2 linked regions of the Planctellipticum variicoloris genome follow. The protein of the gene in region 2 interacts with the protein of the main gene of each other region in a pairwise test. Links are inferred from orthologs where the notes say so. Each region holds a gene or a part of one and is shown on either strand. Other genes may lie near its edges.

Region 1 (2,988 bases), 300 kb from region 2 along the record:
TGGCGGGCCTTGGGGACGCGAAACGGAAATGAGTCAGTCGCGGCCTTTCCGGGTCACTGAAAACGTGAAACAGAATCGACACTGGCGTTGGATGGTGATTGGCGCGGCGCTGCTGATCGCCGCGTTATTGGGCCTGTATTGGTGGACGCGCCAGCCGCCTCCGATCTTGCCGGCCAACCCGGCTCCCTACGTAAAGCAATTCACCTTCACGCGGCTGGAAAGCGGTGAACCGATCGGCGACGTGGTGACGCTTCTCCAGCGTACCGGGTTCTATGCCAACGTCGATGTGACGCCAAACAATCTCCCCGGACAGATATTCGCCGACCGCGAGCTGACGGAAACGGTGTATTGGCCGATGACATTGGCCGTCATTCCGCGCGGCTGGCGTGGAACGGAACGGAACACGGTTGAAATGCCGTGCATTCGCTACCGTCAGCAGATTTCGCCACGGCAAGCGACCGTGGTCAAGAAAGGCTCCCCCAAGCCTACCCCGCTGGCGGTCGGAAACATGAAGACGTGGCCGGTATCGGCGGGATACTCGGGTTCTCCGAAGAAGATCCCTCCGCTGACTAAGGGGAACCTCTGCGGATATACGTTCTTCGCCCTCGGGAATCATCCACCGGGCGAATACGTTTACGAACTGCGTATCTATCCAACAGCGCACTGGATCTCAGACGTACGCTTCGAATCCGGCCCGCCCCTCGTGTTGCAGCGGGGGCTGTTGCAAGTGACCGGTGACGAGCAGCCACAATAGCCGATGGTCCACCCGGCGATGAAGACTTCGTGAGTCCGTCATCGCTTCGGGCGATAGAAGTGCGTCGCCTGGCCGTAGCTGGCTTCTGCGGCTTCCATCAGGGTTTCCGACAGCGTCGGGTGGGCGTGGATCGTTTCCGCCAGGTCGCGGGCGACGGCTGCGGTTTCGACCGCCAGGGCGGCCTCCGCGATCATCTCGCCGGCGCCGGGGCCGACGATGCCGATGCCCAGCACCCGTTCCGTGGCGGGATCCAGCACCAGCTTCGTGAGCCCTTCCGTCCGCGCCAGGGTCATCGCCCGGCCTGAGGCGGCCCAGGGGAATTTGACCACTTTGACATCACGTCCGCGGGCCTTGGCCTCGGGCTCCATCAGGCCGACCCAGGCAATTTCCGGATCGGTGAAAACCACGGCGGGAATCGCGGTATTGTCGAAAGCGGAGGGCTGCCCCAGAATCGCTTCGGCCGCGACCTTGGCTTCGCGGGTCGCCTTATGGGCGAGCATCGGTTCGCCGGCGACATCGCCGATGGCGAACAGGTGGGGCACGTTGGTCCGGCGCTGGGCGTCGACCTTGATGAAGCCCTTCTCGTCGACTTCGACGCCGGTGTTCTCCAGGCCGAAACCCTTGCTGGTCGGGCGTCGTCCAATCGAAATCAGGACGCGGTCGAAGGTCTGCTTGGGGGCGACTCCTTCGCCTGCGAGGGTGGCGGTGATACCGTTCTTCGCGGCCGCGAGAGCCTCGACCTTCGTGTTGAGATGAATCGCTTCCAAGTGCGATTCCAGCCGCTTCTGCAGCGGGCGGACGAGATCGCGGTCCGCACCCGGCAGCAGTCCGCCGGTCAGTTCGACAACGGTGACCTTCGAGCCCAGGGCGGCGTAGACGCTCCCCATTTCCAGGCCGATGTACCCGCCGCCGACGACCAGCAGGCTGCCGGGGATGTCCGCCAGTTCGAGCGCGCCGGTCGAATCCATCACGCGCGGATCGCCGATCTGAAAGACCGGCGGCACGGCGGGCGTCGACCCAGTGGCGATGATGCACTTCTCGAATTCGACCGTCAGCGTCTTGCCGGCGCGGGTCTTCACTTCCAGCAGATGATCGTTGATGAAGGTGCCGCGGCCGGGAATCAGTTCGACGCCGCGCGCCTTGCACAGCTCGCCGACGCCTCCCGACAGCTTGCCGACGACGGCGTTCTTCCAGTCTCGCAGCTTGTTCAGGTCGATTTTGGGCTTGGCGAAGGTCAGTCCCCAGTCGGAGGCTTCGCTGCTTTCGTTGATCAGCTTGGCGACGTGCAGGAGCGCCTTCGACGGGATGCAGCCGCGGTTGAGGCAGACGCCGCCCGGTCGTTCGTCGTCGTTGATCATGACGACTTTCAACCCGTGATCGGCGGCTTCAAACGCGGCGGGATATCCGCCGGGACCGCCACCGAGGACCAGCAGTTGAGCCTGGATGTCTGCCATGGAAACTCTGTTCTCAGCAAGGAGCATTGATCGGGCGATTCAGCGAAGGAGCCCGCGGATCGCAACCCGCGGGCTCCAGGAAATTCTAGCCGCTCAGCAGCCTCGGCACCAACCGATCAGCATTCGACCAGCAGGCGGAAGGCGTCGGAAAACAGCCCGCTCAGCTTGACGATGAAGCGGGCGGCGTCGGCGCCGTTGACCACGCGATGATCGTAAGAGAGTGACAGCGGCAGCATCAGCCGGCTCTGGACTTCGCCGTCGACGAGCTGCAATTGCTGCTGGCTGCGGGACATCCCCAGGATGGCGACTTCCGGGTAGTTGACGATCGGCGTGAAGGACGTCCCGCCGATCCCTCCCAGATTGGTAATGGTAAACGTCCCCCCCATCATGTCCTTGATCTCGAGCTTGCCGTTGCGGGCCTTCTCGGCGATCTCGCCCAGCTCGGTCGCGATCTGCAGGATCGTCTTTTTGTCGCAGTCGCGGAGGACCGGGACGACCAGGCCGTTGGGGGTGTCGACGGCGACGCCGATGTTGTAATACTGCTTCAACACGACTTCGGCCTTCGCCGAATCGTAGCTCGCATTGAAATTCGGGAACGCCTTGAGGCAGGCCACCGCCGCTTTGATAGCGACCGCGGTCATGGTGACCTTCACGCCGCTCTTGCCGACCGATTCCTGGAACCGCCGACGGGTGGCTTCGGTCTCGGTGATGTCGGCCAGGTCGTGCTGGGTGACGTGGGGGATGAGCTGCCAGGCAAGGCTGAGGTTGTTGGCGGCCGTC
Region 2 (5,130 bases):
GTTTTGTCACGCTGGAGCCGGGAGACATCATTTCCACAGGCACGCCGGCAGGAGTCGGCAGCTCCAAGAACAAGTATTTGAAGCCCGGCGACCTGCTCGAAGCGACAATCGAACGGATCGGGACGCTGACCAGCCCTGTCATCGCGGAGGCGAAATGACGGCTGCCGTTGGGATCATGCGCGGGATTGTCCTCACGGAGGCCGGGCTGGAGTTTCGCTCCAATCTGCCCGTTCCCACGCCGTTGCCGGGGGAAGTGCTGGTGCGGGTCACGCGGGCGGGACTCTGCGAGACCGACCTGCAACTGGTGCGGGGCTATATGAGGTATCGCGGCATTCTGGGGCACGAGTTTGTGGGGGTGGCGCAGGCGGGCCGTTGGGCTGGGCGGCGGGTCGTGGGCGAGATTAACTGCGCGTGCGACCGGTGCGAGCTGTGCCTGGCCGGACTGCGGACCCACTGTCCGCAGCGAAGTGTGCTGGGGATTCTGGGACACGACGGGGCCTTCGCCGACTTTGTCGCCGTTCCGGAGGTCAATCTGCATCCGGTCGATGATGCTCTGAGCGATGACGAGGCGGTCTTTGTGGAGCCGCTGGCGGCGGCCTTTCAAATCCCGGCGCAAGTCGCAATTTCGTCCGGGCAGCGGATCGTGGTGCTGGGGGATGGCCGCCTGGGAAATCTCTGCGCTCAGGTGCTCGCGCGGATCTGTCCAAATCTGACTGTGGTTGGCAAGCACGCGGCGAAGCTGAAACGGCTGGAGGATCTGGGCCTGCGGACGGTTTTGCTGGGCCAGGTCGAGAGGCTGGAACGGGCCGATCTGGTGGTGGACTGCACCGGGTCGGGAACGGGACTGGAAACGGCGCTGCGGCTGGTTCGCCCGCGAGGAACGGTCGTGCTGAAGACGACTGTGGCCGGCGCGCAGACTTTGAGTCTGGCTCCCGCAGTGATCGATGAAGTCACCATCGTCGGTTCGCGCTGCGGCCCATTCCCGGCGGCGATCGAGGCCCTGGAGCGGCGGGAGATTCAGGTCGCGCCCCTGATCGACGGGCGCTATCGTCTGGAAGACGGTCTGGACGCTTTCGAGCGGGCGGCGACGACTCCAGTGCTGAAGCTGTTGTTTGCAGTGGCAGAATCCGCCGAAACACAGCGGAAAACGGCATGACGCCGGCAAAAAACCCGGCAAACTTGTCTTGGCAGGAATGACACGCCGGGGTATCGTTCCTCTCCCTCGCGACCGGGTTGCGGGGGGCAGGTTGGAATGGGCGTCAGCCACGACGGCGGCCGATTCGACACACCGGCGAACCCCGGTTCTCGGGATTTGCCGGGCTGCTCAAGCAGGGCAAGGAGGCCGCGATGAGCTTGGGACATACACAGCATCAGCAGTGCGACGTCCAGATCCGCTGGATGATCCGGCGGGATATGGCCGAGGTGCTGGACATCGAACGCCAGAGCTTCGAGTTCTCCTGGACCGAGGAGGACTTTCTGACGTGCCTGCGGCAGCGGAACTGCATCGGCATGGTCGCCGAGCGGCAGGAACGCATTGTCGGCTTCATGATCTACGAACTGCTCAAGTCGCAGTTGCACGTGCTCAATTTCGCAGTGGCCCCCTGGTCGCGCCAGCTCGGCGTCGGCAGCCAGATGATGGACAAGCTGATCAACAAGCTGTCCCAGCAGCGACGTCGAGAAATCGCTCTCGAAGTCCGCGAGACCAATCTCGCCGCCCAGCTCTTTTTCCGCTCGCGCGGACTGCACGCCTGCGGCGTGCTCCGCAGCCACTACAACGATACGACGGAAGACGCGTATCAGATGCGGTTCCAGCTTTATCCCGCCGACGATGCGGCGACGCTGTTTGCTCCGCGCAACCGGATCAGCCAGTACCTGCAGGCTGAAGAGCCGGGTTACGACGCGGCATAGCTGCGGTCGCTTTGCAATTCGAAATCAACGAATCCCTCCGGCGGCCTGGGCTGCCGGAGGGATTTTTCGTTGGCTGGAACTGGGCGCGGATCAGAAAACGACACAGCCCGCAGTGGTGACACTGCGGGCTGCGGGTAGCATTTTTGAGAGCGGACAGAGGCGGTCCGCGTGGAATCAGACTTCGAGGAGCAGGCGGACCGGATTCTCGATGCAGTCTTTGATCCGCTTCAGGAAGGTGACGCCCTCGCGGCCGTCGACGATCCGGTGGTCGTAGGTCAGGGCGAGGAACATCATCGGGCGGGCGACAATCTGGCCGTCCTTGACGACAGGGCGTTCCTGAATGGCGTGCATGCCGAGGACGCCGCTCTGCGGCGGATTGACGATGGGAGTCGACAGCATCGAGCCGTAGACGCCGCCGTTGCTGATTGTGAAGGTTCCCCCCGTCAGCTCGGCGGGAGACAGCTTGCCGACCTGCGCCCGCTTGCCGAAGTCGCTGATGGCCAGTTCGATGTCGGCGAAGGTCATCCGCTCGGCGTTGCGGAGGACCGGCACGACGAGTCCCTTGCCGCCGCCGATGGCGATGCCGACGTCGCAATAGTCGTGGTAGACGATCTCGTTCCCCTGGATTTCCGCGTTAATGGCGGGGTACGCCTGCAGGGCCTCGATCGCCGCCTTGACGAAGAACGACATGAAGCCGAGCTTGATGCCGTATTTCTCGGTGAACTGGTCCTGGTACTGCTTTCGCAGCGACATGACGGCGGACATGTCGACTTCGTTAAAGGTCGTCAGCAGCGCCGCATTGTGCTGGGCTTCGACAAGCCGCTGAGCGATGCGTTTGCGGATGGGGCTCATGACCTGACGGCGTTCGGAACGCTCCCCCGCCGACTTCGCCAGAACCGTGGTCGGGGCGGGGCGGGACTCGACCGCCGGAGCAGGGGCCGGCGCCGGGGCGGCGGGCTTCGCGGCCGTCTGGCGCTGGACGTCTTCTTTGAGCAGCCGTCCGCCGGGGCCGGTCGCCTCCACCTGACTGGCTTGCAGCCCGGCTTCATGCAGCGCGCGGGCCGCGGCCGGCATGACGTGCGAGTGAGCTGGTGCCGCAGCCGGCGGCGGAGAGGCCGCGGGGGGAGCCGACGGGGTGCCGTTCGTCGTCGTCGGCACTGCGGACTCGTCGATCAGGGCGATGGTTTCACCGACCGCCGCGACGTCGCCCGGTTGCTTGAGGATCTGGGTGATGACCCCTTTGGCGGTGGCCGGGACGTCGAACGTGGCCTTTTCGCTTTCGATCTCAACGACGTTCTCGTCGAGCGCGACCGCATCTCCGACTTTCTTGCGCCATTCGCCGATAGTCACTTCGGAGATGGAATCACCGACGGGCGGCACCTTGACTTCCACGGACATGAACTCCCTGCCTTCTGTTCTGACTGCGACGAGGCTGCGGTTTCGAAGCGGCGTCCACACGCCTGGGGGCCGCAAACACGGATGAGATCCTTGGAATCGGCCAGCCTCAACGGACCTGGCCGAACGCGCGGGCAATCACCTCGGCCTGTTCGTTGTCGTGACTCTTCTTCGAGCCGGTGGCGGGGCTGGCCGAAGCCGGGCGGCAGACGCCGGTCAGCGGATGCCGACCGTATATCTGATCGCCCCAGTGGCACCGCAGGGTTCGCCAGGCCCCCATGTTTTCTGGCTCTTCCTGAACCCAGTTGACCGGCGTGCCGTTTGGATACTGAGCGAGCAGCAGTTCCAGCTCCCGGTCCGGGACCGGATAGAGCTGCTCGACCCGCAGTATGGCGACATCGTTCCGCTGGAGCTGTTCCCGGCGCTCGGCGAGTTCGTAGTAGATCTTCCCCGAGCAGAGCAGAATCTGACGGACTTCGCTGCCGGGACGATCCTGGAGCTGATCGCCGATGACTCGCTGGAAAGTCCCCCGGCTGAGATCTTCCAGGGAGGACGTCGCCCCCTTGGATCGCAACAGCGACTTGGGAGACATGACGATCAGCGGCTTCCGCCAGCTTTTCAGCACCTGACGACGAAGCAGGTGGAAGATCTGAGCCGGCGTCGTCGGATAACAGATCTGGATGTTATCCTCCGCGGCCAGCATCATGAAGCGTTCGAGGCGGGCGCTGGAGTGCTCCGGTCCCTGCCCCTCGAAACCGTGGGGCAGCAGCATGACCAGGCCGCTGAGGCGGTTCCACTTGTCTTCGGCGCTGACGATGAACTGGTCGATGATGACCTGCGCCACGTTGACGAAGTCGCCGAACTGAGCTTCCCAGACGATGAGACCTTCGGGCCAGTCGAGGCTGTAGCCGTACTCGAAGCCGAGTACGCCGGCTTCGGACAGGCAGCTATTGTGGATTTCAATCGGCGCCTGGTCGGCCGCCATATGGGCCAGCGGCATGTAGGTCTCGCCGGTCTCCATGTCGTGCAGGACCGCGTGGCGGTGGCTGAAGGTTCCGCGCTCGACGTCCTGACCGTGGAGCCGGACCCGGTGGCCTTCGAGCGACAACGTGGCGTACGCCAGCGTCTCGCCCGCGGACCAGTCGAGCCGTTCCCGCCCCTGGGCCATCGCCAGCCGCTTCTGCAGGATCCCCTCCGGCTTCTTGGGATCGCCGCCATTGTGGAGCTTCAAGTTGGGTTTGAAGCCGGCGGGCAGACGCGTGAGCATTTCGAGGATCTCGGCGCTCCGTTCGACCGGTACGCCGGTGTCGACGTCCGCGACTTCGCGTTCGTTCCCGCCGTGATACCCCTGCCAGACCCCGTGCAGCATGTCCCACTTGTGAACGTACTGCGCACTCTTCGCCACTTCGAGTTCGGATTCGAGCTGCTGGCGATGCAGCGAATTCATCCGTTCGGCTTCTTCGCGGGTCACCTCGCCCATCGTCAGCAGATGTTCGAGGTAGCTCTGGCCGACGGGCGGTCGGGCCGCGATCTTCGAGTACATCTGCGGCTGCGTGAACGCGGGCTCGTCCTGTTCGTTATGGCCGCGGCGGCGGTAGCAGTACATGTCGATGACGACGTCGCGGTGGAAGTCGTGGCGGAAGTCCATCGAGAGACGAACGACCTGCGCCACAGCCTCGGGATCTTCGCCGTTCACGTGGAAGATCGGGATCTGCAGCATCTTCGCGACGTCGCTGGCGTAGGGCGTCGATCGCGCCTGCCGGGGAGACGTCGTGAAGCCGACCTGATTGTTGACGATCACGTGCATCGTGCCGCCGATGCGCGTGG

What was found. The genes of interacting proteins can lie anywhere in the genome.
Region 1: the proteins of odhB (region 2) and lpdA interact in binary tests that used the Escherichia coli proteins (3 or more experiments, as listed by UniProt). The link is inferred for Planctellipticum variicoloris from one-to-one orthologs.

The regions. Positions count from the first base shown.
Region 1 is NZ_CP130886.1:1,388,734-1,391,721, reverse strand. It holds lpdA (dihydrolipoyl dehydrogenase), read right to left. Parts: upstream 2,209-2,988; coding sequence 793-2,208; downstream 1-792. Other genes in the region: SH412_RS05480 (2-oxo acid dehydrogenase subunit E2), read right to left, coding at 2,325-2,988; SH412_RS05490 (hypothetical protein), read left to right, coding at 29-754; SH412_RS05495 (DUF1559 family PulG-like putative transporter), read left to right, coding at 1-60. UniProt on the Escherichia coli protein: Lipoamide dehydrogenase is a component of the glycine cleavage system as well as of the alpha-ketoacid dehydrogenase complexes.
Region 2 is NZ_CP130886.1:1,689,340-1,694,469, reverse strand. Bases 1,195-4,016 are described here. They hold odhB (2-oxoglutarate dehydrogenase complex dihydrolipoyllysine-residue succinyltransferase), read right to left. Parts: upstream 3,307-4,016; coding sequence 2,083-3,306; downstream 1,195-2,082. Other genes in these bases: SH412_RS06685 (2-oxoglutarate dehydrogenase E1 component), read right to left, coding at 3,413-4,016; rimI (ribosomal protein S18-alanine N-acetyltransferase), read left to right, coding at 1,348-1,908. Also shown: SH412_RS06705 (fumarylacetoacetate hydrolase family protein), read left to right, coding at 1-158; SH412_RS06700 (MDR/zinc-dependent alcohol dehydrogenase-like family protein), read left to right, coding at 155-1,156; more of SH412_RS06685, read right to left, coding at 4,017-5,130. UniProt on the Escherichia coli protein: E2 component of the 2-oxoglutarate dehydrogenase (OGDH) complex which catalyzes the second step in the conversion of 2-oxoglutarate to succinyl-CoA and CO(2).